DNA from 3 places in the Aquabacterium sp. A3 genome. Region 3 is predicted to be linked to each of the others. Evidence: predicted binding sites of a transcription regulator. Region 3 holds the regulator's gene; each other region holds the start of a gene.

What was found. The regulator HrcA, encoded in region 3, represses chaperone genes, less so after heat shock. The targets are predictions, from matches to a motif close to TTAGCACTCNNNNNNNNNGAGTGCTAA.
Region 1: groES (co-chaperone GroES) is a predicted target of HrcA. The motif match lies at 1,726-1,752, and genes of this name have one in related genera.
Region 2: rpoH (RNA polymerase sigma factor RpoH) is a predicted target of HrcA. The motif match lies at 8,545-8,571, and genes of this name have one in related genera.

The regions. Positions count from the first base shown of each region.
Region 1 is NZ_JBBPEV010000001.1:1,307,113-1,317,737, reverse strand. It holds gene WNB94_RS05820 (B12-binding domain-containing radical SAM protein) at 1-540, shown strand, start outside; gene WNB94_RS05815 (metal-dependent hydrolase) at 638-1,519, opposite strand; gene groES (co-chaperone GroES) at 1,853-2,143, shown strand; gene groL (chaperonin GroEL) at 2,202-3,842, shown strand; gene WNB94_RS05800 (DUF3617 family protein) at 4,002-4,586, shown strand; gene WNB94_RS05795 (NAD(P)/FAD-dependent oxidoreductase) at 4,601-5,887, opposite strand; gene WNB94_RS05790 (TolC family protein) at 5,967-7,373, opposite strand; gene WNB94_RS05785 (YgaP family membrane protein) at 7,423-7,632, opposite strand; gene WNB94_RS05780 (efflux RND transporter permease subunit) at 7,654-10,625, opposite strand, start outside.
Region 2 is NZ_JBBPEV010000003.1:12,889-23,513, forward strand. It holds gene WNB94_RS11710 (MlaA family lipoprotein) at 1-644, shown strand, start outside; gene WNB94_RS11715 (MlaC/ttg2D family ABC transporter substrate-binding protein) at 738-1,430, shown strand; gene WNB94_RS11720 (STAS domain-containing protein) at 1,435-1,722, shown strand; gene WNB94_RS11725 (PEP-CTERM sorting domain-containing protein) at 1,827-2,600, shown strand; gene zwf (glucose-6-phosphate dehydrogenase) at 2,614-4,077, opposite strand; gene tal (transaldolase) at 4,219-5,175, shown strand; gene pgi (glucose-6-phosphate isomerase) at 5,196-6,866, shown strand; gene WNB94_RS11745 (HAD family hydrolase) at 6,863-7,531, shown strand; gene rpoH (RNA polymerase sigma factor RpoH) at 7,533-8,492, opposite strand; gene WNB94_RS11755 (methyl-accepting chemotaxis protein) at 8,764-10,335, shown strand; gene WNB94_RS11760 (prolipoprotein diacylglyceryl transferase family protein) at 10,376-10,625, shown strand, end outside.
Region 3 is NZ_JBBPEV010000003.1:298,645-309,269, forward strand. It holds gene WNB94_RS13040 (acyl-CoA dehydrogenase) at 1-1,310, shown strand, start outside; gene WNB94_RS13045 (Dabb family protein) at 1,321-1,602, shown strand; gene WNB94_RS13050 (SDR family oxidoreductase) at 1,623-2,420, shown strand; gene WNB94_RS13055 (PaaI family thioesterase) at 2,436-2,900, shown strand; gene WNB94_RS13060 (NADP-dependent oxidoreductase) at 2,940-3,968, shown strand; gene WNB94_RS13065 (SDR family oxidoreductase) at 3,990-4,916, shown strand; gene rapZ (RNase adapter RapZ) at 4,940-5,881, opposite strand; gene recN (DNA repair protein RecN) at 5,878-7,563, opposite strand; gene WNB94_RS13080 (NAD kinase) at 7,565-8,467, opposite strand; gene hrcA (heat-inducible transcriptional repressor HrcA) at 8,570-9,586, shown strand; gene WNB94_RS13090 (MBL fold metallo-hydrolase) at 9,753-10,625, shown strand, end outside.

The DNA.
Region 1 (10,625 bases), on a different contig from region 3:
ATCGCGTCGCTGCCCGAGCGACTGCGCGACAGCGGGCTGCATGTGCCCAGTTTTGTGTGCATCGAGTCGGCTCTGCCGGGCACGCCCTTGTTCAAGCGGCTGGCGCAGGCCCCGGTGCCTCAGTTGATGCCCCATGCCAGCCTGCATGATTTCAATGCCTACACCTTGGTGATTCGCCCTCAGAAAACCACCCCCGAGCGCTTTGTGCAGGCCTACCGCGAGGTCTTGCCACAGATCTACAGCCTGCGGCAGCGCTGGCACAAGCTCGCAGACGACGCGCCTCGGCTGATGCAGGCTCGATCCTGGTCGGGTGTGGCCATGGACCTGCTCGTGACCCTGGGGGCCAGCACGCCCGTGGCACCCGGTCGCACCTTCATTCCGGGCACCGACATCTTGCCGCCCGAGCAGGTTCCGCTGCGCCAGGCACACTGCCGCGACGAAGCGCACTTTCTGGACCTGACCAGCCCCATGGCCGTGACCGACGCGCAGGGCAGGGTGCTGCCCCAGTGGCTGGAGTCGTCCATCCGCGTGGCTGCTTGAGCGGCAGGTCATGAAAAAAGCCACCCGAAGGTGGCCTAACAAGTGGAGTGTCGAGCAACACCGCTCTGCGGCGGCTGGCGCGACGGGCTGGAGGCGCTCAGTGTGCTGCCTGAAACAGCGCATCGCCGGCGCGCATGGGGTCGCCGGTCTCCTCAAAGGTCTGTACCCACACGGGGTAGCTGTGGATCACCTTGTGCTGCCAGGGGTGGAAGCCCGGACGGTAGTAATCAAGCAGGTTTCGTGTGTTGCGCGCAAAGATGCCGCCGGGGCCATACAGCCACCACGCGCCCTTGGTGCACAGCCACAGGCGTTGGGCCAGCGAGAACTTGTCGGCCACCAGCAGGCGGTTGGTCAGGCGCATGCTGTCCACCACCACCTTGTACAGGGCGTGGGTCATGGCCGCACAGCGCATGACATAGCCCACCTTGGCCACGTCCTTCATCACATCAAAGGCCACGGCCTTGTGCTCCATCTCTTCGATGGCGTGCCACGCCCACATGGCCCGCACGTTCGGGTCGGCGGGGGCCATCACGTCTTTCGACTCGAACAGCATTTGCGCCATCATGGCCGTGAAGTGCTCGAACGCGGCCGTCAGGGCCAGGTTGTACTGGGCCGAGTACTGACGGGTGTATCGGTCGAACAAGGCCTTGGCGTCGGTCAGGATGCGGTCCACATCACAACCCTGTTGGCGCAGCAGGTCGTTGTAGTGCGTGTGGGCGATGCCGTGCTGACCCTCCTGACGGATGAAGTTCTTCACGTCCTCGGCCATTTTGGGATCGGTGATCAGGTGGCGAAACGCCCGCACGCTGGTGATGAAGTAGCGCTCGCCATCCGGGAAGGCGGCCTGCATGCCATCAAACAGCCGCGTCTTGAAGGCGTCGCCGCCGTACCACCAGCGGGGGGTCTTTTCGTCCAGCGAAAAATCCAGCTTTTCGCGCGGAACGATGGCGTGTCGGTCTGGCGTGTTCTTGTGTCGCATCGTGTGTCTCCATAGGCGATGGCCTGGATTTCAGTTTACGTAACAAGTAGATACTTGACGTATACGTCATCGCGACACATGGGCATCGTGCGCGACATATGACCGCCTAAGGGGGGGCGAGGGTCATCCCGCGACCTCGGGTTAGCCCGAATGTCGATGGGATTCCGCCCCCCTCTTGAAACTTCTCAAGCCGTCCCTATAATCTGTTAGCACTCGCCTGGTATGAGTGCTAGCGACGGTGTCACCGCGCTGCGTCTGCCAGGCCCCACCCCGGCACGAGTGTGACTCGTGCCTTTCAATGTCAACCCGATGTCTCAAGAGACAGGAGAAGTCATGAAACTGCGTCCCCTGCACGATCGCGTGATCGTCAAGCGCCTGGAACAAGAAACCAAGACCGCTTCGGGCATCGTCCTGCCCGACGCCGCCACCGAGAAGCCTGACCAAGGCGAGATCCTGGCCGTGGGTCCTGGCAAGCGCAACGACAAAGGCGATTTCGTGGCCCTGAACGTTCAGGTGGGTGACCGCGTGCTGTTCGGCAAGTACTCGGGCCAGACCGTCAAGGTCGATGGCGAAGAGCTGCTGGTGATGCGCGAAGAAGACCTCTTTGCCGTTGTCCAGAAGTGATCCGCACGCGCTGATCCTGCTTACCTGACACCCCCATTTACTGATTTCGGAGATACACATGGCAGCAAAAGACGTCGTGTTCGGCGGCGAAGCCCGCGCACGCATGGTTGAAGGCGTGAACATCCTGGCCAACGCCGTGAAGGTGACCCTGGGCCCCAAGGGCCGCAACGTGGTGCTCGAGCGCTCGTTCGGCGGCCCCACCGTGACCAAGGACGGTGTGTCCGTGGCCAAGGAAATCGAACTGAAGGACAAGCTCCAGAACATGGGCGCCCAGATGGTCAAGGAAGTCGCTTCCAAGACCTCGGACAACGCCGGTGACGGCACCACCACCGCCACCGTGCTGGCTCAGGCCATCGTGCGCGAAGGCATGAAGTACGTGGCCGCCGGCATGAACCCGATGGACCTCAAGCGCGGCATCGACCGCGCTGTGGCCACCCTGATCGACGAGCTCAAGAAGATCAGCAAGCCCACCACCACCTCCAAGGAAATCGCCCAGGTTGGCACCATCTCGGCCAACAGCGACGCTGACGTCGGCCAGATCATCGCTGACGCGATGGACAAGGTGGGCAAGGAAGGCGTGATCACCGTGGAAGACGGCAAGAGCCTGAACAACGAACTGGAAGTCGTTGAAGGCATGCAGTTCGACCGCGGCTACCTGTCGCCCTACTTCATCAACAACCCCGAGAAGCAAGCCGCGCTGCTGGACAACCCCTTCGTCCTGCTGTATGACAAGAAGATCAGCAACATCCGCGATCTGCTGCCCACGCTGGAGCAAGTGGCCAAGTCGGGTCGTCCCCTGCTGATCATCGCTGAAGAAGTTGACGGCGAAGCCCTGGCCACCCTGGTGGTCAACACCATCCGCGGCATCCTGAAGGTTGTGGCCGTCAAGGCCCCTGGCTTCGGCGACCGTCGCAAGGCCATGCTGGAAGACATCGCCATCCTGACCGGTGGCAAGGTCATCGCTGAAGAAGTGGGCCTGTCGCTCGAGAAGGTGACCCTGGCCGACCTGGGCCAAGCCAAGCGCGTGGAAGTGGGCAAGGAAAACACCACCATCATCGACGGTGCTGGTGCCGCTGCCGACATCGAAGCCCGCGTCAAGCAGATCCGCATCCAGATCGAAGAAGCCACCAGCGACTACGATCGTGAAAAGATGCAAGAGCGCGTGGCCAAGCTGGCCGGCGGCGTGGCCGTCATCAAGGTCGGTGCTGCCACCGAAGTCGAGATGAAGGAAAAGAAGGCCCGCGTGGAAGACGCCCTGCACGCCACCCGTGCTGCTGTGGAAGAAGGCGTGGTGCCTGGCGGTGGCGTGGCCCTGCTGCGCGCCAAGCAAAACGCTGGCGAAATCAAGGGCGACAACGCCGACCAGCAAGCCGGTGTGCAACTGGTGCTGAAGGCCATCGAAGCCCCCCTGCGCGAAATCGTGGGCAACGCCGGTGGCGAAGCCTCGGTGGTCGTCAACGCCGTGCTGCAAGGCAAGGGCAACTACGGCTTCAACGCCGCCAACGACACCTATGGCGACATGATCGACATGGGCATCCTGGACCCCACGAAGGTGACCCGCACCGCACTGCAGAACGCCGCTTCCGTGGCTTCGCTGATGCTGACCACCGAGTGCACCGTGTCTGACGCACCCAAGGACGAAGCCGCTGCACCCGGCGGCATGCCTGACATGGGCGGCATGGGCGGCATGGGCATGTGATGCCTGTCTGAACGCGCTGCTCACGCAGACGTTCAATCAAAAGGGCCGCAGCGATGCGGCCCTTTTTTTTCGGCTCCGCACCCTCTCAAGAGGGTATGGGGGATGCCACGGCGCTGCTAAGCTCCACGTCAGTCAAACAATACTGAAGGGGTACAAGCGATGGGTCACACCATGAAGGCGAGGGTGTCTGCAGCGGCGGTGCTGGGCATGTGGGTGATGTCGCTTGGGCAAGTTGCTCAAGCCCAGACACTGCCGGGACGCCCCGGGCTTTGGATTGAATCAACGTCCGGCACCATGAATGGGAATGCCTTGCCGGGCTTGGAGGCGACGCTGGAGGCTTACGGGCCTGAGGTGCACACCCGCGTCCGAGCGGCTTTGAAGCGCTATGGGCTTCCTCTGGATGGCGCGCCGAGCCTGAAGTGCCTGAGCAGCGCCGACTTTGATGTCGATGCCGTGCTTCGTAAAGCAAGGCAGGAGTGCCCTGGTGCACAGGTGGAGAAAACCGCCACGGGCGTGAAGTACCGCGGTACCTGCCAGGGGCAGAGTGGCACCACGGCTTCTGTCGAGGGCGAGGTGCGCATGTCGGCCAAGGGCGACGAGATCGTGTCAAACAACCGCGTGTCGGGCCAGTTCATGAAGGGACGATACGTGTCCGAACACCGCTCCATCCAGAAGTGGATTGGCGGTGATTGCAGCCATCCTCCGGCCGGTGTGGACCGGGAATGGCTGACCATGGATCAATGATCAATGATCAATGATCAAGGCTCCAGGCGCTCGATGCCCAGGGCCTTGAGCACGTACTTCTCGTAGATGGGCTCGGAGTTGCCGGTCTTCATCTTGTGCATGAAGTACTTCTCGAAGGCCACCTTGGCCAGGTGCACCCATTTGCCTTTCTTGAACCAGTTCACATTGCGTGGCGGGATCTGCGGCAGGGCCACGAAGGCGGCGCCGGTGTCGCCCATGTCGGCCAGGCAGATGGCGTTCCACGAGCCACGGGCCGTGGCCTCGCGCCCTTCGATCTCACTGGCGATGTTCTCGACGATGGCCGTGACCATGGTCTCGATCATGTAGCCCGTCTTCGGCGCGCCCGTGGGCACGGGCGTGGCCTCGATGGGCGGGATGGCGATGCACACGCCGGCCGAGAAGATGTTGGGGTATTTGGTGCTGCGCTGGTGCTTGTCGACCAGCACCATGCCGCGCGGGTTGCACAGGCCGTCTACCTTCGCCACGGCGTCCACACCCTTGAAGGCCGGGATCATCATCGACATCTTGAAGGGCAGCTGATGCTCCTTGAGCACCTGGCCCTGGTCGTCCAGCTGGGTGACGTGCATCACGCCGTCTTCCACCTTGGTGACCTTGGCGTTGGTGATCCACTTGATGTCGTTGTTGCGCAGCTCCGATTCGAGCATGCCCTTGGAGTCGCCCACGCCCCCTAGGCCCATGTGGCCCACATAGGGCTCGGAGGTGACGAAGGTCATCGGCACCTTGTGGCGCAGCTTGCGGCGGCGCAGGTCGGTGTTGACGATGAAGCCGAACTCGTAGGCCGGCCCGAAGCAACTGGCCCCGGGCATGGCGCCGACGATCACCGGGCCGGGGTCGTCCAGGAAGCGCTGGTAATGCGCCCAGGTGTGCTCGGCATGGTCGATGGTGCAGATCGAGTGGGTGTGGCCTTGCGGCCCCGCGCCTTCGATTTCGTCAAACGCCAGTTTCGGGCCGGTGGTGATGACGAGGTAGTCGTAGCTCACCTCGCTGCCGTCGATCAGCGAGAGCTTGTTGTGCGCCGCGTCGATGGTGTCCACGGCCTTGCCGATGAAGTCGATCTGCTTGCGGGCCAGGTAGGGGCGGATCTCGAAGGTGGTGTCGTCGCGCTGTCGCCAGCCCACGGCCACCCAGGGGTTGGAGGGCACGAACTGGAAGGTCTCGCTGGCGTTGATCACCGTGATGCGATGGTGGGGGCCCAGGCGGTTGCGCAATTCGTAGGCGGCGGGCATGCCGCCCGTGCCGGCGCCCAGTACGACGATGTGCTTCTCGACGATGTGATTCATCTGCGTCTCCTCGCCCCGAACCATGTGGATCGCCCGTGGGCCTCGGGGACGGGCCCAGGGGTGTCGCCTCAGCGTCTGGTCATGGTGTTGATGTGGTCATCGGTGTGGTGCGCAGCCATGCGTTGGCCCGCTCCAGTGAAGATTCGTCCAGCGTGCCGGCCATGGCGTCCAGCCGCAGCCTGCTGAGAAGGGCCTGGTGCTGCGCCAGGGTAGCTTGGCGCTCTGCCTGCAGCCAGTCGCGCTCGGCATCGAGCAGCTCCAGCATCGTGCGGTGGCCCACGTCAAAGCCGGTCTGGGTGGCGCCTCGACGGTCTTGTGCCGACCGCAGGGCCTGCATGGCGGCCTGCCATTGCGCCTGGGCCGATTGCACGCCCAGCCAGGCGGCGCGCACATCGCGTTCCTGCAGTTGCACCACGTCCAGTTGCCGGGCCAGCGCCGCCTGCAGGTTCAGGGCGGCCTCTTGTGCTTGGGCGCCTTGCATGCCACCGGTGTACAGCGGCACCTGCAGTTGCAGGCCCAGCCATTGCTGGCGGTTGCTCACGCGGGCATCCTGACCGGCGGTGGCGTAGGGGCCATCACCGCGAATGCGTTCGTCGCTGACGCGCCCCACGAGGTCGAGTGACCATGGCGCTGTGGCCTGGTGCTTCTCCACCTCGGCGCGGGCCAGTGCCACGCTTTCTTCGGCCATGCGGGCTGCCAGCCCCTGCGTGCGGGCACGCTCCTGCCACTGGGCCTCGGTGTCGATCGACAGCGCGATGGGCGCCTGCTGGGCCAGCGCCCTGGGCTCGGCACTCGCCAGCCCCGTGAGCTGCCGGTAGGCCAGTTGGGCCACGTTCAGGGTTTGTTGGCTTTGCACACGTTGGGCCAGGGCCATGTCGTGTCGGGCCTGGGCCTCGTGCACGGCAGTCACGGGGGCGGCGCCGGTCTGGTAGCGCTCGCGTGCGGCGTCGGCGGCTTTGGCCGAGGCCTGGGCTTCCGCATCGGCGATGCGCACGGCATCCTGGGCTTGCAGCACCTGCAGGTGGGTGTCCACCAGGCGCCAGATCAGGGCTTGGCGTTCGGCCTGGCCTTGCAGCGCCGCCAGGCGGGCCATGGCGGCCAGTTGCTCGGCGTTGGCGCGACGGCTGCCGCCCAGCAAGGGTTGCTGCACCATCAGCGTCACCGCGGTGCCCAGGCCTTGGTCCACCTGGGTGCGAAAGCCCACGTCTTGCGAGGTGCCGAAACCTGGCGCGGTGAAGGCCGCACCGTCCATCTGCGTGCGCTGCGAGGCCCAGCCTGCCCCGGCGTTGAGCAGCACCTGCGGGCGCCACAGGGCACGCCCTTGTTCGGCCTTGGTCTGCCCGGCTTGTGCTTGTGCGACGCTGGCGGCGTAGGCCGGCGAATGGGCCATGACGGCCTGCCATCCCGCCACAAAGTCGGTGGCGGCTGCCGTGGCCAACACGGGTGCCGACAGGCCCAGGCTCAGAAGGAGGTGACGCAGTCTCATGGCGCGGCCTTCGTGATGTTGACGGGTGTTGATGGCTTGTGTTGAAGGTTCATTCGGTGGCCGGCAGGCCCAGCTTGCGCAGGATGCGCTCCATCAGGCACCAGCGCGTCACGCCGCTTTGCAGCAGGTTGATGCCCACGAAGGCGGTGAAGCCCAGCCAGCCCACGTGCTGGAACACGGGGCTGCCTTCGATGCCGAGGGCCAGCGACAGCAGGATGAAGGTGCCGGCGATGACGCGGGTGAGTTGCCAGGAAGTCATGGTGGTTCTCCTTGTGAGGGGTCAGGCGCCGTGTTGACGGCGGTAAGTGCGGAAGTACAGCAAGGGGATGACGACCAGCGTCAGCACGGTGGAGACCAAGATGCCGAAGATCAGCGAGATGGCCAGGCCGTTGAAGATGGGGTCGTCCAGGATGAAGAAGGCGCCGGCCATGGCCGCCAGCGCGGTCAGGGCGATGGGCTGGGCGCGGGTGGCGGCCGAGCGGATCACGGCCTCGCTGAAGGCCATGCCCTCGCTCACCTGCAGCTCGATGAAGTCCACCAGCAAGATGGAATTGCGCACGATGATGCCGGCCAGGGCGATCATGCCGATCATCGAGGTGGCCGTGAACTGCGCGTTCAGCAGGGCATGGCCCGGCATCACGCCGATCACCGTCAGGGGGATGGGCGCCATGATGATCAGGGGCGTCACGTACGAGCCAAACTGCGCCACCACCAGCAGGTAGATCAGGATCAGGCCCACGCCATAGGCGGCGCCCATGTCGCGGAAGGTCTCGTAGGTGATCTGCCATTCGCCATCCCACTTCAGCGAGATGCCGCGGTAAGGATCGGTGGGCTGGGCGATGAAGTGCTCGGCGATCTGGCCGCCCGGCACTGTCAGGCTGGCGATGTCCTGGCGCATGCCGAACAGGCCGTACAGCGGGCTGTCCAGGCCGTCGTCGCGCGACATGTCGGCCACGACCATGGTCACGGGCAGCAGGTCTTTGTGCCAGATGGGCAGGTCGGCCTCGTCACGCCGGGTTTGCAGCAATTCGCCCACGGGCACCAGCGCACCCGTGGCGGTGCGCACGGGCAGCTTGCGCAACTCGGTGGTGTCGCCGCGTGTGGTGTCGGGCAGCATCAGCATCAAGGGCACGGGGTATTTGGATCCGTCGTGCAGGTGGCTGACAGCCTCACCCGACAGGCCGGCACGCAGGCTGCCCACGATCGAGGCCTGAGGCACGCCCAGCAGGCCCGCGCGTTGGCGGTCCACGCTCAGGAACTCACGCGGCGCGGGGGGCGCGTCGGAGGTGTCGATGTCCACGATGCCCGCACTGCGGTGGAAGACGGCCTGCACCTGCTCGGCCGCCGCGCGACGCGACGCGTCATCCGGCCCATAGACCTCGGCCACGATGGGTGAGATCACCGGCGGGCCCGGAGGCACTTCCACCACCTTCACGCGGCCGCCATGCGCCAGCGCAATGCGCTGCAAGGCCGGGCGCAGGCGCGTGGCGATGGCGTGGCTCTGGTCGTCGCGGTGGTGCTTGTCCACGAGGTTGACCTGGATGTCGCCCACCTCGCCACCCGCGCGCATGTCGTACTGCCGCACGAGGCCGTTGAAGTTGATGGGCGCGGCCGTGCCGGCGTAGACCTGCCAGTTGAGCACCTCCGGCGCCTTGGCCAACTCCAGCGTCATCTCTTGCAGCACGGCGGCGGTTTTCTCCACCGGGGTGCCGCCGGGCATGTCCAGCACCACCTGGAACTCCGACTTGTTGTCAAAGGGCAGCATCTTCAGCACCACCAGACCCGCCACCGGCAGCGACACCGACAGCGCGATCAGCACCAGCACGCCACCCCAGAGCTTGAGGCGGTTGCCATGGCCACGTTCGCGGTCCAGGAAGGGCGTGAACAAGCGGGTGAAGAAAGGCAGCAGCTTGCCGGTCAGGCCAGCGTGGGCAGTGTGATCGCCTGAGGCATCGCTCGACGTCGGCAACTTCAGCCAGCGGTTGGACATCCACGGCGTGAGCACGAAGGCGATCGCCAGGGAGATCAGCATGCCCATTGATGCGTTGATGGGGATGGGGCTCATGTAGGGGCCCATCAGGCCGCTGACGAAGGCCATGGGCAGCAGGGCCGCGATCACGGTCAAGGTGGCCAGGATGGTGGGGCCACCCACTTCATCGACGGCGCCCGGAATGATCTCCACCAAAGGCTTGCCGGGGTGCAGCAGCATGTGGCGGTGGATGTTTTCCACCACGACGATGGCGTCGTCCACCAGGATGCCGATGGAGAAGATCAAAGCGAAGAGCGACACGCGGTTGAGCGTGAAGCCCCAGGCCCAGGAGGCGAACAGCGTGGCCGTCAGCGTCAGGGCCACAGCGATGCCCACGATCAGGGCCTCGCGTCGCCCCAGGGCGATGAACACCAGGGCCACCACCGAGGCGGTGGCGAACAACAGCTTCTGGATGAGCTTCTGAGCCTTGTCGTTGGCGGTCTCGCCGTAGTTGCGGGTCACGGTCACGGCCACGTGGTCGGGGATGACGGTGTTGCGCAATTCGTCCACGCGCTGAAGCACGGCGTTGGCCACGTCCACGGCATTCTCGCCCGGCTTCTTGGTGATCTGCAGGGTGACGGCGGGGGTTTCTCGCACCTGGCCGCTTTGGCCGTCATTGGCTTTGTCCTGGACCTTTTCACCAAACCACACCAGGCGTTGCACGGGCAGGGGGCCATCGACCACGGTGGCCACGTCGCGCAGGTAGACAGGCTTGCCGCCACGGGCGCCCACCACCAGCCCGGCCACCTCATCGGCGTTGCTCAGGAAGGGGCCGGCCTCCACCTCGACGGCCTGGTTGCCCGAGATCACCTGACCCAGCGGCGCGCCCTGGTTGGCCGATTGCAGCACCTGGCGCAGATCGTCCACCGTCAGGCCCGCCTGGCGCAGGCGTGAAGGGTCGAGCTCGATGCGCACGGCGCGGCCGGGCCCGCCAATGGCGCTCACGTCACGCGTGCCGGTCACGCGCTTGATCTCGGCTTCGATGGCGTGGGCCACGCGCTCCAGGTCCAGCGGCGCATCGGGCTTGGCAGCGTCGCGCCCATGCAGGGTCAGCGTGACCACAGGCACGTCGTCGATGCCCTTGGGCCGGATGATGGGCTCGCCCACGCCCAGGTTGGCGGGTAGCCAGTTGCGGTGCGCGGCCACCGTGTCGTGCAGGCGCACGACCGCCTCGGTGCGCGGCACGCCCACCTTGAACTGCACGGTGAGCACCGACACGCCCG
Region 2 (10,625 bases), 290 kb from region 3:
GCGAGGTGACGCCTCAGCCCGTGCGCTCGGGCGTGAGCAATTTCTTCGGCAACCTCAAAGACCTGTGGTCCACGATCAATCTGTTTTTGCAAGGCCGCCTCAAGGACGGCGCCATGGGCGTCATCCGTGTGAGCATCAATTCCACGCTCGGGCTGGGTGGCCTGATCGATCTGGCCACGCCGATGCAGATCGACAAGCCCAACGAGGACCTGGGGCAGACGCTGGGGGCCTGGGGGGTGCCGCAAGGTGCCTACGTGGTGTGGCCCCTGTTGGGTTCGTCCACGTTCCGTGACTCGGTGGACATCCCGGCCGACATGTACAGCAGCGGCGCCTTGCTGACCTCGGACCACGGTACGCAGTGGGGCATGGCCGCGCTGCGGGTGGTGGATGTGCGGGCTCGTTTGCTGGACGCCTCCACCCTGGTGGATGACGTGGCCCTGGACAAATATGCCTTTGTGCGCTCGGCCTACCTGCAGCGACGCCTGAGCCTGGTGCACAACGGGCAGCCGCCCATGCTGGACGACGAGGACGATGATGAGCCGGTTTATGCGCCCTACGAGCCTGAACCGGAGCCAGCGTTGGATCCAGCGCCTGAAGCCGAGCCGGCCCCGGCCCCCGCGTCGGCGCCGGCTTCCGCCCCGTGAATTTGCAAAGCCTTGTGAAGCCTGGCGCCTGCGGTCGTCCGACCCGGCAGCTGGTGCGTTGAATCACTGACAGATCAAGAAGAAAGGACCTCCATGCGTTCCTCCTCGACAGGGCAGTATTTCTGCTGGCGCCAGGCCGTGGCGCCGATCGTTGTGGCCACTGCGGCCGTGTTGGCGGGTGCTGCGCCCGGCGTGGCCCATGCCCAGGCGGTGGCCGCCACCGAAGAGGCGCGCATGCAGGCCCCCGACACCTTCGTGAAGATGATCACGGCGGACGTGTTCGCGGCCGTCAAGGCCGACGCCGCCATCCGCGGGGGCGACCTGGTCAAGCTCAACCAGCTGGTGGACACGAAGATCATGCCCTACGTGAACTTCCAGCGCATGACGGCGTCGGCCGTGGGCCGGGGCTGGCGTCAGGCCACCCCTGAGCAGCGCCAGCGTCTGCAGGCCGAGTTCAAGAACCTGCTGCTCTACACCTACTCTGGCGCCGCCGCGCAGATCCGGGATCAGACCGTCGAGTACCGCCCCGTGCGCGCACGTCCGGGCGACACCGAGGTGGTGGTGCGCACCCTGGTGCGCGGACAGGGCGAGCCCATCCAGATCGACTACCGACTGGAGAAGGCCAACGATGGCTGGAAGATCTACGACGTGAACGTGCTGGGGGCCTGGCTGGTGCAGACCTACCAGAGCAGCTTTGCGCAAGAGGTCAACGCCTCCGGCATCGAGGGCCTGATCAACAAGCTGGTCGAGCGCAACAAGCAACTGGCCGCGCGCAAGGCGGGTTGACGCCATGTTGATGTTGCCCGCCGTGATCACGCATGCGGAAGTGCCGCATGTGCTGGATCTGTTTCGCCAAACCCTGGAGCAGGCCGAGGCCCAGCAAGGGCAGGCGGGCGTCATGTTGACGGTGGATGGCTCGGCCCTGACGCAGTTTGACTCCAGCGCGCTGGCCGTGTTGCTGGAGTGCCAGCGCATGGCGCGCAACCGTGGCAGGGCCTTTGCCGTGCAGTCCCTGCCGCCCCGGCTGCGAGAGCTGGCGCGGCTGTATGGGGTAGAGCAGTTCCTGCAGTCGGCGTGAGCACCCTCACCTGAGTGGTGCAGGCAGTGTCTCCCTAGTTTGAAGGGTGTTCTTTGACCGGCTGATCCTTAGCATGTGGTGGTCACATTGTTGGGGAGTTGGTCATGTCTTTGAAAACCTGGGGCACAGGTGCTGTTTTATCGTTGGTGCTGGGCGTGGCCCATGCCCTGCCGGCGGTGTCGTTGAGCTTTGCGCAGCCAGATGGCGTGGTCGGGCCGACCGACGAAATCCCGGTGCAGTTGCTGCTCAGCGTGGATCCGGATGCCACCGAGTCCCTCGTGCTGGATTTTGACAGCCCCACGCTGGGCTTGTTGGACCCACCGTTGTCGGGCACCTATTCGTACCAGGACGCCGAGGGCGTGTGGCAAGGTGTTGAGGTGCCATTTGTCTCGTACGAGTACGCCTACCTGAGCAACTGGTTCGGGTGTGCGGGCACGTTCACCAATGGCTGCACCAATGGCACCCCTTACACCTTCAGCTTTGGTGATGGGGCGGCCAATGTGACTTCACTGGCGCCGGGCGACGTCTACCTGCTGGACTTCGGTGTTTTCAAGCCGGCCCATGGTGCAGTACCGGCGGGCACGTATGTGTTCCATGGCGCGGGGCTTGATTTTTCGGTGTATGGACAGGGTGAAGACCCCTTCAACCCTGGCGAAATGGTGTCGATCGAGTTTCGTCAGGTGCTGACATCCACCTGTTCGGATTGGTGGGCCGGCACCGATTCGGTGTGTACTGGCGCAGCAGCCTTCAGCCGTACCGTGATGGCGCCGGTTCCCGAGCCCGGGGCGTGGGCCCTGATGGCCGCGGGGTTGCTGGTGGCGTTGCCTTCGTGGCGCGCTCAGCAACGCCGGGCGCGCAAGCGCCACGAGCTGGTCTGATCACCTCGGTGGCTCAAGCCTCTTCCGGCCAGCAAAAACCGTCCCTGGTGAGCAAGGCGCTGGCGGCCGAGGGCCCCCAGGTGCCGGCGTTGTAGGGTTTGGGGCCCAGCTCATCGCCTTGCCAGGCTTCCAGAATGGGCTCAACCCACCGCCACGCTTGTTCTTGCTCGTCCGAGCGCACGAACAGGTTCAGGCGGCCGGCCAGCGCATCCAGCAGCATGCGTTCGTAGGCGCCCACGCGCTCTGAGCTGAAGGCCCGATCAAAGTCCAGGTCCAGCGACACGGGCGACAGGGGCTCGAAGGCCTGTCCACTGGCGTGATTGCCCGTGCCCCGCGAGGCCATCAGGTGCAATTGCAGGCCATCTTCTGGCTGCAGCTTGATCACCAGGCGATTGGGCAGGTGCCGGCCCGGAAAGATCGCATGGGGCAGGGCCCGAAAGTTCACCACGATTTCGGCCTGCCGCTGGGCCAGCCGCTTGCCGGTGCGCAGGTAAAACGGCACGCCAGCCCACCGCCAGTTCTGTACCTCGCACCGCAGGGCCACGAAGGTTTCGGTGCGGCTGTTGGTGGGTACCTTGGCTTCTTCCAGGTAGCCACACACCGCTTGCCCTGCGGCTGCCCCCGCGCGGTATTGCCCGCGCACCACATCGCTGACCACCGAGCGCTCGTCAAACGGTTTGAGTGAGCGCAGCACCTTGAGCTTTTCGTCGCGGATGGCGTCTGCATCCGGGCTCGATGGTGGCTCCATGGCGATCATGGTGAGCAGTTGCAGCGCATGGTTCTGGATCATGTCGCGCAGGGCACCCGTGCGGTCGTAAAAGTCGCCCCGGCTGCCCACGCCCAGCCCCTCGGCCAGGGTGATCTGGATGTTGGCGATGCTTTCGCGACGCCACAGTGGCTCGAACAGGACGTTGCCGAACCGCAGCGCCATGAGGTTTTGCACCGAGGGCTTGCCCAGGTAGTGGTCGATGCGCAAGGCCTGCTGTTCGGTGAACACCGCCCCCACCGCGCGGTTGATGGCCTGCGCCGAGGCCAGGTCGTGCCCCAGGGGTTTTTCCAGCACGACACGCACGCGCTCGTGGTTCAGGCCCGCCGCCCCCAGTTGCTCGCAGATCACGGGAAACAGGTGCGGGCTGGTGGCCAGGTACATCACGACGGTGCGCGCATTGCGGTGCTGCAGCCACTGCTGAAGCTGTTGGTAGTCGCCTGCCTGCGACAAATCCATGCGCAGGTAGTGCACGCGCTGTGAGAACGCGTTGAATTCGGCCTCGGTGGGGCGCTTGGCTTCTTCGGCCTGCAACAGCCGCTCGAACAGCCATTGCCGGTATTGGTCGTCGTTCTGATCGTCGCGGGCCACCGCCAGGATGCGGCCGTCGGCGGGCAGGGTGCCATGGCGCCAGGCCTGGAACAGGGAGGGCATCAACTTGCGCCAGGTGAGGTCGCCGGTGCCACCAAAAAAGACCAGGTCAAAGGACATGTGCGTGTGTGGGGTGTGAGACGTGTTCACAACCCCTTTGAGGGGTGTGCTGGGACTTTGTCATCAAATTCAGTCCAGAATGAAGGTGACGATAAATCAATTCGGGCCGCATTTCGGCCTTTCAGCGTTCAGGTAGTGCACATGTCCTCCCAACTCGACCAGCTCAAGGCGGTCACCACCGTGGTGGCTGACACCGGTGATTTCAAGCAGCTTGCCCAGTTCACCCCGCAGGACGCCACCACCAACCCGTCATTGATCCTCAAGGCCGTTCAGAAGCCCGACTACGCGCCTTTGCTGGCCGACACCGTGGCGGCCCACCGCACCGCGCCGCGCGAGGCCATCGTGGACCAGGTGCTGGTGCGTTTCGGCCTGGAGATCCTGAAGGTGGTGCCTGGCCGTGTGTCGACCGAGGTGGACGCCCGCCTGAGCTTCGACACCCAGGCCACCATCGCGCGAGCGCGCGGCCTGATGGCCCTGTACGAATCCGCCGGCGTCGACCGTGAGCGTGTGCTGATCAAGATCGCGGCCACCTGGGAGGGCATCCAGGCCGCCCGCGTGCTGGAGGCCGAGGGCATCCATTGCAACCTCACCCTCTTGTTTGCGTTCGCCCAGGCACGCGCCTGTGGTGATGCGGGGGTGCAATTGATCTCGCCGTTTGTCGGCCGCATCTACGACTGGTACAAGAAGTCGGCGGGGGCGGCGTGGGACGAGGCCGCCAACGCGGGGGTCAACGATCCGGGGGTTCGCTCGGTCAGCCGCATCTACCAGTACTACAAGCAGCACGGTGTGCGCACCGAGGTCATGGGGGCCAGCTTCCGCAACGTTGGGCAGATCCTGGCCCTGGCGGGCTGCGACCTGCTCACCATCAGTCCTGACCTGCTGGCCCAGTTGCAGGCCACCGATGGCCCCGTCACGCGCCACCTGGTGCCGGCGTCTGGCGTTGACGTGGCCGAAGCGCCCCTGAGCGAGGCCGAGTTCCGCTATCAGCTCAACGACGATGCCATGGCCACCGAGAAACTGGCCGAAGGCATCCGGGCGTTCGCCGTGGACGCGGGCAAGCTCGATGAGCTGATCGACGCACAGCGTTCGTCGCGTTGATCCGGCCCGAGGATGCCCGCATGAGTTCTGCACCGTCTCGCGCGCCTCGTTGCGACCAGACCGTGGCCTGGCAGGCCCTGATGGGGCACGCCCAGGCCCATGGCCGCTCCATGGACTTGCGCGCCTTGTTTGCCGATGATCCGCAGCGTGTGCAACGCCTGGGCCTGGCGGCCCCCGAGGTGTTTGCCGACCTGTCGCGCGCGCACTGGGACATGGCCACCCACAAACACCTGCTCGACCTGGCGCGTGAATGCCGCCTGGAGGCCCAGCGCGATGACATGTTGCGAGGGGCATGCATCAATGGCACCGAAGGGCGCCAGGTGCTGCACACGGCCCTGCGGGCGCCTCAGGGACAAGGGCCGCACAGCCAGGCCGTGCACGAGGTGCTGGAGGCCATGCTGGCCTACGTCGAGGGTGTGCGTGCGCGTGCTGGTGGCACCCAGCCGGGCGACATCCGCGATGTGGTGAACATCGGCATCGGCGGCTCTGACCTGGGGCCCCAGATGGTGGTGCCCGCGCTGGAGGCCTTCGTGCACCCCGGTCTGAACTTCCACTTCGTGTCGAACGTGGATGGCCAGGATCTGGCCTCCGTGTTGCGCAAACTCAGGCCAGAGCACACGCTGTTCATCATCGCCTCCAAGACCTTCACCACCCAGGAAACCATGGCCAACGCCCACGCGGCACGGCAATGGTTTGTGGAGCACGGCGGCCACGACGTGGCGCACCACTTTGTGGCCACCACCACCAATGTCGAGGGCGCGCGTGCGTTCGGCATCAGCACCACCTTCGGATTCTGGGATTGGGTGGGCGGTCGTTTTTCCATGTGGTCGTCCATTGGCTTGCCCATTGCCCTGGCCCTGGGGGCCGAGCAGTTTCGGGCCATGCTGGCCGGGGCGCACGCCATGGACCAGCACTTTGCACAGGCGCCGCTGGAGTCCAACCTGCCGATGTGGCTGGGTTTGCTGGACGTGTGGTACCGCAACGGCCTGGGCTACAGCAGCCGCTGTGTGTCGCCCTATCACCATGGCCTGCGCCGATTGCCGGCCTACTTGCAGCAACTGGTGATGGAAAGCAACGGCAAGTCGGTGGACATGGCTGGCCAGTCATTGCCTTACGCCACCTGCGGCGTGTGGTGGGGCGAGCCGGGCACCAACGGTCAGCATGCGTTCTTCCAGATGCTGCACCAAGGCACCGACGTCATCCCGGTGGAGTTCTTGCTGGTGCGGCGGCCCAGCCACCGCGACGCTGCGCACCTTTCGCCCGCCTTGAAGGCCTTGCTGGACGAGCAGCACGACAAGCTGCTGGCCAACGGGCTGGCCCAGGCCCAGGCCCTGATGTGGGGCAAATCCACCGAGCAGGCCCGCACCGAGCTTGCGCCCACGGCGGGTGCCGACGTGCCCCCCGAGGTGATCGCCCGCCACCGCACCTTCCCGGGCAACCGCCCCAGCACCACGCTCTTGCTGGACGAGGTGACCCCCCATGCGCTGGGTGCCCTGGTGGCGCTCTATGAGCACCGCACGTTCGTGGCCGGTGCCCTGTGGGGCATCAACTCCTTTGACCAATGGGGGGTGGAATTGGGCAAGGCCATGTGCAAAGAGTTGCTGCCTCGCATGGCCGATGGTGATGTGCGTGACCTGGACCCGGCCACGGCGGCCATGATCTGCCGCTTGCGCACGCCGGGCGGCGCATGAGCGGCCTGCCCGCTGCGGGCGCGATCGATGCCGTGGTGTTCGATTGGGGCGGGGTGCTGTTCACCTGGCAGCCCGCGGCCCTGATCCTGTCCGTGTGGCCGCACCTGGTTCGCGACGAAGTGCAGGCCCAGCAGATGGCCCAGCAGGTGTTTCAGTCGTTTGTGCCCGGCAGCGAGTGGTCAGAGTTTGACCGTGGAGCGCTCGAGCCCGAGGTGGTCTGCCACCGCATTGCGGCCCGCACCGGCCTGCCGGTGGCCGATCTGCAGCGCCTGATGCAGGCCATACCGCCCCACCTGGCGCCGGTGCCGGCCACCGTGGCGTGGCTGCGGGCCCTGGATGCGCATGGCGTGCCCTTGTTTTTCCTGTCCAACATGCCCAGGCCTTACATGCACTTCTTGCTGGCGCGGCACGACTTTCTGAAACGCTTCAGGGGTGGGGTGTTTTCGTGCGAGGTGGGGCAGGTCAAGCCCAACCCGGACATCTTCCACACCACGGCCCAGCGCTGCGGTCTGCGGCCTGAGCGAACGGTGTTCATCGACGACCACCCCCAGAACGTGCAAACGGCCCGCAGCGTGGGCTGGCGGGCCGTTCAGTTTCAGAGTGTGGCGCAGTGTCAGGCCGAACTGGCGATGCAGCCCTGGTGGTCTGCTGCGTCGCCCGTCTGAATCAGTGCGCCACCGCGTCGATCGTTGTCGCTTCGGCCAGGGCCTTGCGCATTTTTTTCATGGCGGCCACCTCGATCTGCCGGATGCGCTCGGCGCTGACGCCGTACTCGGCCGCCAGATCGTGCAGGGTGAGGCCACCTGAGCCATTGTCATTGACCTGCAGCCAGCGCGCCTCGACGATGCGGCGGCTGCGTTCGTCCAGGCTGTCCAGGGCGTGGCGGATGCCATCGCTCGCCAGCCAATCGCGGCTGCGGGCTTCGATCACGCGGGTGGGCTCGTGCACCTCGTCGGCCAGGTAGGCCATCGGTGCCACAGGGGCCTCGCCGTCGTCGTCGACCGGGGCTTCCAGGGCCACGTCGCCGCCGGCCATGCGCATCTCCATCTCGATCACGTCTTCAGGGCGCACATCCAGCTCGGTGGCCACGCGCTGGATTTCGGCTTCCGTCAGTCCGGCACGTCCCAGGTGGGCTTCGTGGGCCACATCGGCATCGGCCGCTTCACCCTTGAAGCTGTGCTTGAGCGAGCGCAGGTTGAAAAACAGCTTGCGCTGGGCCTTGGTGGTGGCCACCTTCACCATGCGCCAGTTCTTCAGGATGTATTCGTGGATCTCGGCTTTGATCCAGTGCATGGCGTAGCTGACCAGGCGCACCCCCTGATCAGGGTCGAAGCGCTTGACGGCCTTCATCAGGCCCACATTGCCTTCCTGGATCAGGTCGCTCTGGGGCAGGCCATAGCCCAGGTACTGCCGAGAAATGGACACCACCAGGCGCAGGTGAGACATCACCAGGCGTGACGCAGCCTGAACGTCCTGCTGGTCGCGCAGGCGGCGGGCCAGTTGCTGCTCTTCGTCGGCTTCCAGCATGGGGATGTTCTGGACGGCACGGATGTAGGCGTCCAGGTTGCCCAGCGAGGGCACGACACTCCAGGGGTCACGGGCGACAAGGGCGGTCGACAGGGTCATCAGGGCCTCCTTCACGGTGTGGGGGGGCTGACACACCCCCGACAAACTCATATTAGCACTCTTGCTTGGTGAGTGCTAAGGCGGAAAAAGTTCCACCACTGGCCAAGGGGCTGCCCCTCTGGCCCACCCACGCCATGTCGGCGCCCTCGAGGGTTGATGTGCGTCAATGAATCGTCAGACATTCAACTAAAGTCAAACGCCAGCCGATAAGCCGTGAACTGGTTGGCGAGCCTGTCCGCGGTGGGCAGGGGGTTCATGTCAGGGGGGTTGAATGAACTGGTTTGAGCGGCTGACGCTGAAGCGTCAATTGGGTTTGGGCTTTGGCGTTCTGATCGCCATCTTTGCGGCGGTGGTGGGTTTCGCGCTGTGGACGGACGCCCGACTGGTGCGTGCCGAGCAGTGGAATACCCACACCTTGAAGGTCATGCAGCACGCCAACCACCTGTTGGTGTCCATGCTCAACATGGAGACCGGCGCGCGCGGGTACTTGCTGGCTGGTGAGCAGGCCTTCCTGGAGCCCGTGAGGTTGGGCGAGCGGCAGTTTGAAGAGCAGTGGCAAGCCCTGAAGTCGCTCACGGCAGACAACCCGGTGCAGCAAGAACGACTGCAAACCATGTACGAGCACGAACAGGCGTTTTCAGGTGTGGTGCAGGATTTCACCGACCAGCGTCAGGCGGCCGGGGGTGATGCCGAGCAAATGGCCGTGCTGTTGCGTGATTTTTCTGAAGGGCGCGACAAGGCCCACATGGACGCGTTCCGTGAGGTGCATCAGGCCTTCACGTTGGCCGAGCAAACCCTGCTGGACGAGCGGTCGGCGCAAGCCCTGCAACTGCGGCACACCTTGGACGCGGTGCTGATGGGGGGGCTGTTGGTGGCTTGCCTGACAGCTGGCCTGGTGGGCTGGACCCTGATCCGCGCACTGTACCGCCAGTTGGGGGGCGAGCCTGCGCAAGCCGCTGCGGTGGTGGCCCGCATCGCAGATGGGGACCTGTCTCACCCAGTTTCGGTGTCGGCGGGTGACCGTGACAGCCTGATCGCCCGCATGGCCTACATGCAGTCCAGCCTCACGCGCCTGATTGCCGAGGTGCGCAACAACGCGGAAAGCGTGGCCACCGCCAGCGCGCAGATCGCGCAAGGCAACCAGGACCTGTCGGGGCGCACCGAACAGCAGGCCAGCGCCTTGCAGCAAACAGCGGCCACCATGGACGAGTTGGGCTCCACCGTGCGCAACAACGCTGACAGCGCGCGCCAGGCCAACCAGATGGCCCAGAACGCCTCGGCCGTCGCGGTTCGGGGTGGGGAGGTGGTGCAGCAGGTGGTGGACACCATGGGGGGCATCAGCCACAGTTCCCGCAAGATCGGCGACATCATTGGCACGATCGACGGCATCGCCTTTCAGACCAACATCTTGGCGCTGAACGCTGCGGTGGAGGCCGCCCGCGCAGGTGAGCAGGGACGAGGTTTTGCCGTGGTGGCCGCTGAGGTGCGCACGCTGGCGCAGCGCAGCGCCGAGGCCGCGCGCGAGATCAAGGCCCTGATCGGCAGCAGCGTGGAGCAGGTGGATGCCGGCGCTGCCTTGGTGGCGCAGGCGGGCGGCACGATGGAAGAGGTGGTGGCCTCCATTCGCCGGGTGGCCGACATCGTGGGTGAGATTTCTGCGGCCAGCAGCGAGCAAAGCACCGGCGTGCAGCAAGTGGGGCAGGCGGTTTCGCAGATGGACCATGCCACTCAGCAGAATGCGGCCTTGGTGGAAGAAAGTGCCGCAGCGGCAGAAAGCATGCGTCAACAAGCCGAGCAACTGGTGCGCCTGACCAGCACCTTCCGCATGGCCGCCGGGCAGTGATGAAACTTCGGCCTGCAGGCCGGGTCCATCAGGGCCTTGCATGCTTGCCTTGTTCATGGACACCACCATCGCCGTGGGCCCGCTGGCCCTCAACCTCTTGCCCGTGCTGCTGGCCTTGTCGGCCTGGGTGGGCGTGTGGGTCGGGCAGCGCCTGGCCCCGCCCGAGCACCGTCAGGCGGTGGATCAGACCCTGTGGCGCGCCCTGATCCTGGGCCTGGTGGTGGCCCGGCTGGGCTACGTCTGGATGTGGCGCCAGGCGTACCTGGCACAGCCGTGGAGCATCCTGGACA
Region 3 (10,625 bases):
GGACGCAGGACCCGCTGGGCAAGCGCTATCGCTTGAGGGGCAACAAGATGTGGATATCGGGCGGCGAGCACGAGATGGGCGAGAACATCGTCCACCTGGTGCTGGCCAAGATCCCAGGGCCCGATGGCAAGCCGGTGCCGGGCGTCAAGGGCATCTCGCTGTTCATCGTTCCGCGCAAGCTGGTCAAGGCCGACGGCTCGATCACCAGCCAGCGCAATGACGTGGCGCTGGCAGGCCTCAACCACAAGTGCGGCTACCGCGGCACCGTCAACACCCTGCTGAACTTCGGTGAAGGCAAGTTCCCCGTCAACGGCGAGGCCGGCGCGGTGGGCTACCTGATCGGCAAGGAAGGCGAGGGCCTGAAGTGCATGTTCACGCTCATGAACGAGGCCCGCATCAGCGTGGGCCTGGGCGCGACCATGCTGGGCTACGCCGGCTATGAGTACTCGCTGCAGTACGCGAAAGACCGCCCACAAGGGCGTCACATGGGCGCCGGTGGCAAGGACCACAGCGCGCCGCAGGTGCCCATCATTGGCCACACCGACGTCAAGCGCATGCTGATGATGCAAAAGGCCATCGCCGAAGGCGGCCTGGCCCTGGGCCTGCTGTGCGCCCAGTTGGTGGACGACCAGCACACCGGCAGCGGCGAAGAGGCCGAGAAGGCCGGCCTGCTGCTGGAGCTGCTCACCCCCATCGCCAAGAGCTGGCCCAGCGAATGGGCGCAGGAGGCCAACTCGTTGGCCATCCAGATCCTGGGCGGCTACGGCTATACGCGCGACTACCCCGTCGAGCAGTACTGGCGTGACAACCGCCTCAACATGATCCACGAGGGCACGCATGGCATCCAGGGGCTGGACCTGCTGGGCCGCAAGGTGGTGATGAACGGTGGCAAGGCCTTGAGCGTGCTGGCCGAGCGCATCAGCGAAACCATCCAGAAGGCCGGGCACGTCAACGGCCTGGCCGAGCACGCGAACGCCCTGGCGCAAGCCCTGCAGAAGGTGGGCGCCACCACCAAGGCCGCCTGGTCCACCAGCGTGCCCGAAGAGGCCCTGGCCAATGCCACGCCCTACCTGCAGGCCTTCGGCCACACCGTGCTGGCCTGGATCTGGCTGGAGCTGGGCCTCGCCGCCAAGGCCGCGCAAGCGCAAGGGCAGTGGGACGCCTCGCCCCTGGGCCCTGGCTTCCTGAAGGGCAAGCTGGCCGCCACGGACTACTTCTTTGCTTACGAGCTGCCCAAGATCGATGCCTGGCTGGGCGTGGTTTCGCGCCGCGACCTGACCTGCGCGCAGGCCGAATCCGACTGGTTCTGAAAGGATCACCATGCTGCGACACATCGTCATGTGGACCCTCAACGACCCGGCCGACGCACCCCAGGTCAAGGCCCTGCTGGACAGCTGCAAGGGGCTCGTGCCCGGCATGCACGAATTCGACGTCGGTATCAAGGCCGAGGGCCTGGAAGCCAACTGCGACGTCGTGCTCGTCTCGACCTTCGAGGACGCCGCCGCGCTGGCCGCTTACGTGCCGCACCCGCATCACCAGGGCGTGGTCGCGCGGATCCGCCAGATGGCGGCCACGCGCCACGTCCTCGACTACCTCGTCTGAATGCACAGAAGGCTCAAGCCATGACCGCTCCCCGCTCCGTCCAGCAACTCTTCGACCTCACGGGCAAGACGGCCCTGATCACCGGTGGCTCGCGCGGCCTGGGCTTGCAGATGGCCCATGCCCTGGGCGAGGCCGGTGCCAAGGTGGTGATCAGCTCGCGCAAGGCGGCTGATCTGGAACAGGCCGTGATGGCCTTGCAGGATGCGGGCATCGATGCGCGCTGGATCGCCGCCGATGCCGGCAAGCCAGACGACATTCAGCGCCTGGCCGATGAAACGCTCGAGCGCGTGGGCGATGTGGACATCCTCGTCAACAACGCGGGCGCCACCTGGGGCGCGCCGGCCGCCGACTACCCGCTCGAGGCCTGGGACAAGGTGATGAACCTCAACGTGCGCGGCTACTTCCTGCTGTCGCAAGCCATCGCCAAAGCCAGCATGATCCCGCGCAAGCAAGGGCGCATCATCAACGTGGCGTCCATCGCCGGCTTGGGGGGCAACCACCCCTTCATGCAGACCATCGCCTACAACACCAGCAAGGGCGCCGTCGTCAACTTCACCCGGGCCCTGGCGGGTGAGTGGGGCCACCTGGGTATCCGCGTCAACGCCATCGCGCCGGGCTTCTTCCCCAGCAAGATGACGGCGGGCACCCTGGCCGCGGTGGGTGAAGAGCGACTGGCCAGCGCCGCCCCCTTGCAACGCCTGGGCGACGACGAAGACCTCAAGGGCGTGACGCTGCTGTTCGCCTCAGAGGCGGGCAAGCACATCACGGGACAGGTCCTCGCTGTCGATGGCGGTGTCAGCGCCATCATCGGTGGCTGAGCGGGGGGGGGGCGCATGAGCATTCCGTTTTCCATCCGCATTCCCTTCATTGAGCAAATCGGCTGCCAACTGGAGCGCCACGACAGCGGCCACGCCGAGATCTCGCTGACGGTGGACGAAGCGCACACCAACTCCTTTGGCGTGGCCCACGGTGGCCTTCTCATGACCATGCTGGATGTGGCCATGGCCCATGCCGCGCGCAGCCACCGTCGCAATGCCCAGGGCGATGAGCCCGGGTTGGTCACCATCGAGATGAGCACACGTTTCATGCGCCCGGGCTTGGGCCGCATCCGAGCCCTTGGCGAGCTGATGCACGCCACCGCGTCGATGGCATTTTGTGAGGGCCGCGTGCTCAATGAAAAGGGTGAGGTCTGCGCCCATGGCACCGCCACGTTCAAGTACCTCCGCGCCTTGCCGGTCTCAGGTCGGCAGACGCACTCACTGTCGGCATCACCCTTGGGTGGTGCTGGCTCCGACTGACGCAGCCTGCGCTGTCCCTCTGGAAGAAGGTCGCCTCTCATGAGCCTCATCAATCGTCAGATCCATCTGGTGTCTCGCCCGCAGGGCGAGGCCAGCCCGAGCAATTTTCAGCTCGTCGAAGCGCCCGTGCCCGCCAGCGAGGCGTTGGCCGAGGGGCAAGTGGTGGTGCGCCATCACTACCTGTCGCTCGACCCCTACATGCGCGGCCGCATGAACGACAGCCGCAGTTATGCCGAGCCCCAGCCCCTGAATACCGTCATGCTGGGGGGCACCGTGGGTGAGGTCCTCCACAGCCGTCACCCCAAATTCCAGCCGGGCGATCAGGTGCTGGGCATGGGTGGCTGGCAGGAGTACAGCGTGGTCGACGCCTCGGTGCGTGGCGCTCTCCACAAGGTCGATACGCAGCACATTCCTCTGTCGGCCTACCTCGGCGCGGTGGGCATGCCCGGCGTCACCGCCTGGTATGGCCTCATGAAGATCATCACGCCCAAGTCGGGCGAGACGGTGGTGGTCAGCGCCGCCAGCGGGGCGGTGGGCAGCGTGGTGGGGCAGTTGGCCAAGGTGCGTGGTTGTCGCGTGGTCGGTGTGGCTGGTGGCCAGGACAAATGTCGCTACGTGGTCGAAGAACTGGGCTTTGACGCCTGCATCGACTACAAGCAGCACGCCGAACCCAAGGCTTTCTATCAGGCGCTCAAGGCGGCCACGCCGCAGGGGGTTGACGGCTACTTCGAGAACGTGGGCGGCATGATCCTGGATGCCGTCATGTTGCGCATGAACGCCTTCAGCCGCCTGGCCATGTGCGGCATGATCGCGGGCTACGATGGCCAGCCCACCCCCATGCAGAATCCGGCGCTCATCCTCGTCAACAGAATGAAGGTCGAGGGCTTTATCGTGAGCGAGCACCCCGACGTCTGGCCAGAAGCCGTCCAGGAATTGGGTACCCTAGTGGGCACAGGCCGTCTGAAGTTCAAAGAAACTGTGGCGCAAGGCATCGCGGCCGCGCCCGAGGCCTTCCTGGGTTTGCTCAAAGGCAAGAACTTTGGCAAACAGCTCGTCAAACTGATCTGAGATTCACTGGAACCCCCCACCATGTCCCATCTCACCCTCCAGGCCGGTGTCACCACGGTCGTCGTCACAGGAGCCGGTAGCGGCTTTGGCCTTGAATTGGCGCGACTCGGCGCCCAAAAGGGCCTCAATCTGGTCCTGATGGACGTCCAACAGGATTCGCTCGATGCCGTGGTGCAAGAGTTGCGCTCGCAAAAGGCCCAGGTGGCGGCGCTGCGCGGCGATGTTTCACGTCCGGAAGACGTCAAAGCCCTGGCAGACCTCTGTCTTGAGCGATTTGGCGTGCCTCACCTGGTCATCAACAACGCGGGCGTGGCCCATGGCGGCTTGATCTGGGAGCACTCCATGCGGGACTGGCAATGGGTGCTGGGCGTGAACCTGTATGGGGTGATTCACGGCGTGCACACCTTCACGCCGCTGATGCTGCGTGCCGCCAAAAAAGACCCCGCCTACCAGGGCCACATTGTCAACGTGGCGTCCATGGCTGGTTTGCTGAATTCGCCCAACATGGGCGCTTACAACGTCAGCAAGCACGCGGTGGTCAGCCTGTCAGAAACCCTCTACCAGGATCTGTCGCTCGTCACCGACCAGGTGCACGCGTCGGTGTTGTGCCCCTATTTTGTCCCGACCGGATTGCACCTGTCAGACCGCAATCGCCCCAGAGAGCTGCGCAGCGAAGGCAAGCCCACCCCCAGCCAGTTGATTGCGCAGGCCATGAGCACCAAGGCGGTCACCTCCGGCAAGGTCACCGCGGCACAGACAGCGGCCATGATCTATGACGGTGTGGAGCGAGGCAGCTTCTACATCTTCACCCACCCCAATGCGATGGGCTCGGTCCAGACGCGCATGGAAGACATCCTGCAGGCCCGCAACCCCACCGATCCGTTTGCCGGCAAGCCGGAGATCGGTGATCGTCTGCGTCAGGCCTTGAAGGAAGCCTCTCAGCGCTGACGCGGGGCGGGGCCCGCTGCCCGTCAGCGGGCGTCCAGTTCGCGGTGGCGTGACAACACGCTGCCGCGTCCTGCGAATCGCTTGACCAACTGCTCCACGCAGTAAACCGAGCGATGCTGCCCCCCGGTGCAGCCCAAGGCAACGGTCACGTAGCTGCGCTGATCACCTTCCAGCGTGGGCAGCCAGCGAAGTAAAAATGCCTCGATCTGCGCGATCAGTTCGGCCGACTCTGGCTGTGCAGCCAGGTAGTCGATCACGGGCGCATCACGTCCCGTCAAAGGCTTCAACTCCTTCAGGTAGAAGGGGTTGGGCAGCATGCGCACGTCGAACACAAAGTCGGCGTCCATGGGCACACCGTGCTTGAACGCGAAAGACTCGAACACCAGCGTCAACCGGGACGGCGAGGCTTGCACGATGTTTCGCATCCAGGTGCGCAGTTGCGCCGGGCGCAGCAGGCTGGTGTCGATCACCGTCGATCGATCCCTCAGCGGGGCCAGCAACTCACGCTCTTCGTTGATGGTCTCCATCAGGGCTTGTTCGACCTGGGACCAGTCCTGTTGCGGGCCTGACGGCGTGCTGTCGGTGGCGCGTTCGGCTGCGCTCTGGCGTTGTTGTCGCCACTGCGACAGAGGGTGGGGTCGGCGCGTTTCTGAAAAACGTCGAATCAGTGCTTCGGTGCTGGCGTCCAGGAAGATGGCACGTACCTGATGGCCCTCTGAGCCCAGCGCGCTCAGCACCGGCATCAGGTCTGGCAGCGAGTCCACGCTGCGCACGTCGACCGACACTGCCACCCGACGTTGCAAGGCCTTGGGTCGGGTCACTTCCAGATCGATCATGCCCCTGAGCAACTCTGGCGGCAGGTTGTCGACGCAAAAGTACCCCGCGTCTTCGAGGGCATTGAGCGCCACCGATTTGCCTGAGCCCGAAATGCCGCTCAACAACACGATGTCCAGGGTTGTCGTCATGCAGCCTCCAGCATGGCTTTGGCATGGGCCAGACTGGTGTCGGAGCCCGGTCCACCCAGCATGCGCGCCAGCTCGGCGACCCGGGTGTCGCCATCGACTGGCCGGATGTCGCTGAGCGTCTGTCCTTCGCGCAGTCGCTTGCTCACCACCAGGTGGTGATGGGCGCAAGCGGCCACCTGCGCCAGGTGGGTCACGGCCATCACCTGATGGTGTTCACCCAATCGCTGCATGAGGCGGCCCACGGTGTCGGCCACTTGCCCCCCCACGCCAGAGTCGATCTCGTCAAAGATCAGCGTGATGCCGTTGGCCGCTGCGGTCGGCTGTCGGCTTTGGCTGGTGGTCACGGCAATGGCCAGCGCCAAGCGGGAGAGCTCACCGCCCGACGCGACCTTGCCCAAGGGCTTGGGCGTGCTGCCGGCGTGTCCTGCCACGCGAAACTCCACCGATTCCAGCCCCCCGGGGTGCGGGTCATCCTGAGGCGTCAATGCCACTTCAAAACGGCCGCCTGCCATGCCCAGTTCCTGCATGGCGGCACTCACCGCCTCTGACAAGCGAGGTGCTGCCCGCCGCCGCTGTTGAGAGGCCGACTGCGCTTGCGTCAGCCATGCCTGATGTGCGTGTGCGGCTTGTCGCTCCAGCGCATCCAGGTCGGTGGCCGCATCCAGCACCGCGAGTTCTTGCTTCCAGCTGTCCAGCAACGCAGGCAGCTCGGCCGGTTGCCGACGGTGCCTTCTCGCCTGCCCCAGCCACTCTGACAGCCTGGCGTCCAACTCGGCCAGGCGCGACGGATCCAGTTCCGTGTGGCTCAGCACACCTTTGAGGTCTCGCGCAGCATCCTGTATGTGGGCCTGGGCATCTCTCAGCACCCCTATGGCATCGCTCAAGGCCGGAAGCAGGTGGGCCACGCCCTGCAACTGCTCCACAGCTTGCCCCAGTCGTTCATCGGCGCTGTCGTCGGCCTCCGAGACCGCTTCCAGCGCCTGGCGGGTGGCGTCCAGAATGGCCTGACCATGACTCAGAAGGCCATGTTCTTCATTCAGGGCATCCCATTCTTGCGGGGCCGGGTTGAGTTTGCTCAGCTCAGCGATCTGCCATTGCAAACGCTCTCGCTCCTGGTCCAGTGACGCTTGCCGGGCTCGTGCGTCCGCCAGCGCCTGTTGCGCCTGTTTGCGTGACTGCCACGTCTGGGCCAAGGCGGTTGCGTCCACGCCCGCATGCGCATCCAGCAGTTGCCTGACCGCCTCGGGTCGGGTCAGGCTTTGCCAGGCATGCTGACCGTGGATGTCCACCAGCCACGGCGCCAACTCCCGCAGTTGCGTCACGGTCGCGGGGCGCCCGTTGACCCATGCGCGACTCTTGCCCTGGGCATCGATCACCCTGCGCAGCATCAGCGTTGCGTCTGGCTCATTGGCTTCCAGGCCGCTGGCTTCCAGCCATGCCGCCAAGGCGCCGTGCTGCGCCGGCACCAGATCGAATTCCGCGGTGATGTCTGCCTTGGTGCAGCCCTCCCGTACCACGGAAGCATCCGCCCGGTTTCCCAGGGCCAACTGAAGTGCATCGATCAAGATGGATTTGCCAGCCCCCGTTTCGCCCGTCAGCACGGTGAAGCCTTCATTGAGCTCCACCTCCAGCTCGTCGACGATGACGAAATCACGCAAGGTCAGCCGCCGCAGTGCAGCCATGTCACGTCACTCCTTCATTCCAGCGCAGTTTGCGACGCAGGGTCGCGTAGTAGTTCCAGCCCTGTGGATGCAAGAAAGTCACCTTGTGCGCCGACCGACGCACCGTCACCCGGTCTCCATGCATCAGGCTGGCCAGCGACTGCATGTCGAAGTTCATGCTGGCGTCCTTGCCCGCCACGATTTCAATGGTGATGGTTCCGGCGTCCGACACCACGATGGGTCGGTTGGACAGCGTGTGGGAGGCAATCGGCACCACCACCCAGCCGCACAGCCCCGGATGCAGAATCGGCCCGCCCGCAGACAGGGCGTAAGCCGTCGACCCCGTCGGCGACGACACGATCAAGCCGTCAGCCCGGTAATTCGCGATGAACTGGCCGTCGACTTCTGCGCGCAGCTCCACCATGCTGGCGGTCGCGCCCCGGCTCACCACCACTTCGTTGATGGCATGCCCTTCATAGATGGTCTCGAAGCCCCCGTCCTTCAGGGGGCGAACGACAGCGCCTTCCAGCATGGCGCGCTCTTCGCGCTCATAGCGACCTGACAGGATCTGGGGCAGCGCGCTGGGCACGTCTTTAAGCTGTATGTCAGTGATGAAGCCCAGGCGCCCCTGGTTCACGCCAATCAAGGGCACGTCATAACGGGCCAGCTCGCGTGCGATGGCCAGCATCGTGCCGTCACCTCCAACGACCACCGCCACATCGCATTGCCGTCCGATGTCGGCCAACGACAGCGCCGGGTAGTCCGACATGCCCGTCGCCAGCGCCGTCTCGCTCTCCAGGCTGACATCCAGTCCCGAGCGAGCCAACAAATGGGCCACGTCTTCAAGCACGGGTCTGATTCCCCGAGCATGGTATTTGCCCACCAGGGCAGCATGTTGGAAGCGGCAGTTGGGCAGCGTTGGCATGCGCACGATTACACCACAGCGCCCTTGATTTCGGGCGCCTGATGGCGGTCACCTGAAAGAGGTGATTCACGGCCGCAGCGCGTGCCATAAAATGCAGAGGCCATGCTGGATGACCGTGCCAAGCACCTCCTGAGAACCCTAGTCGAGCGATACATCGCAGACGGGCAACCCGTCGGTTCTCGAACCCTGTCCCGGGCCTCTGGACTGGACCTGTCGGCCGCCACCATCCGCAACGTCATGGCCGACCTCGAAGAGCTCGGGCTGATCGCCAGTCCGCACACCTCTGCGGGGCGGGTGCCCACCGCACGCGGGTACCGGCTTTTTGTCGACACCATGTTGACGGCGCGCCCCTTGTCCCCCGAAGAGCGGGCCATGCCGCCGGACGCCTTGTTGCCAGACCAGCCCCAGCGTGTCATTGCCAATGCGGCACACATGCTGTCCAGCCTCTCGCATTTCGTCGGTGTTGTCACCGCGCCCCGAAAGCCGTCCGTGTTCCGGCACATCGAATTTCTCCGGCTGGGCGAGCGACGCATCCTCGTCATCCTGGTGGCGCCAGACGGCGACGTCCAGAATCGGGTGGTTTTCACTGCCAGAGACCACACGCAGGCCGAACTCATCGAGGCCAGCAACATGCTCAACGCCCACTACTCGGGCTTGTCCATCGAGGCCATGCGCGAGAGGCTCAAGCGAGAGGTCGACCAACTCCGCACCGAAATCGCCAGCCTCATGCAGGCCGCAGTACAGGCTGGAGATGACGTGCTCGCAGACAACACCGATCAGTTGGTGGTCGCCGGCGAGCGCAACCTCCTGACCGTCCAGGATTTCTCCAACGATTTGGGATCCTTGCGTCGCCTGTTCGATCTTTTTGAGCAGAAAACCCAACTCATGCGGCTCCTGGACACCTCCAGCCAAGCGGAGGGGGTGCAAATCTACATCGGCGGAGAAAGCCAGGTCGTCCCCTTTGAAGAGCTCTCAGTCGTGTCCGCGCCCTACCAGGTCAATGGCCAGATCGTCGGCACGCTCGGCGTCATCGGCCCCACCCGCATGGCTTACGACCGCATGATCGAGATCGTCGACATCACGTCTCGTCTTGTCTCCAACGCCTTGAGCCAGAACTGATCGCGCATTCAGCGCCCAGGCGCGAGAAGGTGCAACACACATCAAGCGATCTGTTTTTCAGATCCGTAATGGCCAATTAATCTGTTTGCCAAATTCATCCGGCGCCGCTAGCCTTGGGGGTGTCGGTGCCTGGTGCACCTTGGTTGTCCGATCTCATCCGCTTGCCATGAGTTCTTCCTCCACGTTCCAGCGCACCTCGTTCGTCCGTCGCGCGCTGCTCTCTATGCTTGGCCTGTTGGCGCTCACCGTGCTGGTCATGACCGCGCTGGTCATTCGACATGACCATCCGCTGGACATCCCGTCCGATCAATCCCGGTGGGATGCCTTGGCGCTGCCTGACGCCCAACCGCCCGCCGGACTCTCATTCACCACCTTCCTGACGGCTCAATCCGCGGGTGCGCCTGAGGGCCTCATCGTTGCCGGCGGCTCCTGGTTCACGCCCCGGCGCCCGGTTCAGTTCGCGGTGCTCATTCGCCACCCCAAAGGCAATCTGTTGTTCGACACGGGCCTTGGGCTCCGCCATGCGGAGCACTTTGCCGAAAACACATGGTGGCACCAGCAACTGTTCGCCTACACCATGTACACACCGGTCAAAACGCAGTTGACCCAACAGGGCATGGCCGACCTTCCGCTGCGGTGGATCGTGCCCTCCCACATGCATTGGGATCACATCGGCGGCCTCCAGGACTTCCCGGCCACACCCGTCTGGACCCCGCTGCGCGAGCGACAAACAGCAGCCCAGGGGCGGCCGCCGGCGTTCCTGGCAACCCAGTTCCAGGGCGTTCAGCACTGGCTGAACCTTGAGTTCACTCATCCGCCGGTGTTGGGCTTTGATCAGAGTCACGACGTCTATGGCGACGGCAGCGTGACCCTTCTGCCCCTGCCAGGGCACACTGCAGGACAGGTGGGCATGTTGTTGACCCTGCCATCTGGCCAGCGCTACCTGTTCACGGCCGACACCACCTGGACACTGGAAGGCATCCAGCGCCCAGCCGACCGCTCCTGGTTGTTGCGACAAGTGCTGCGCCTTGACCACAGC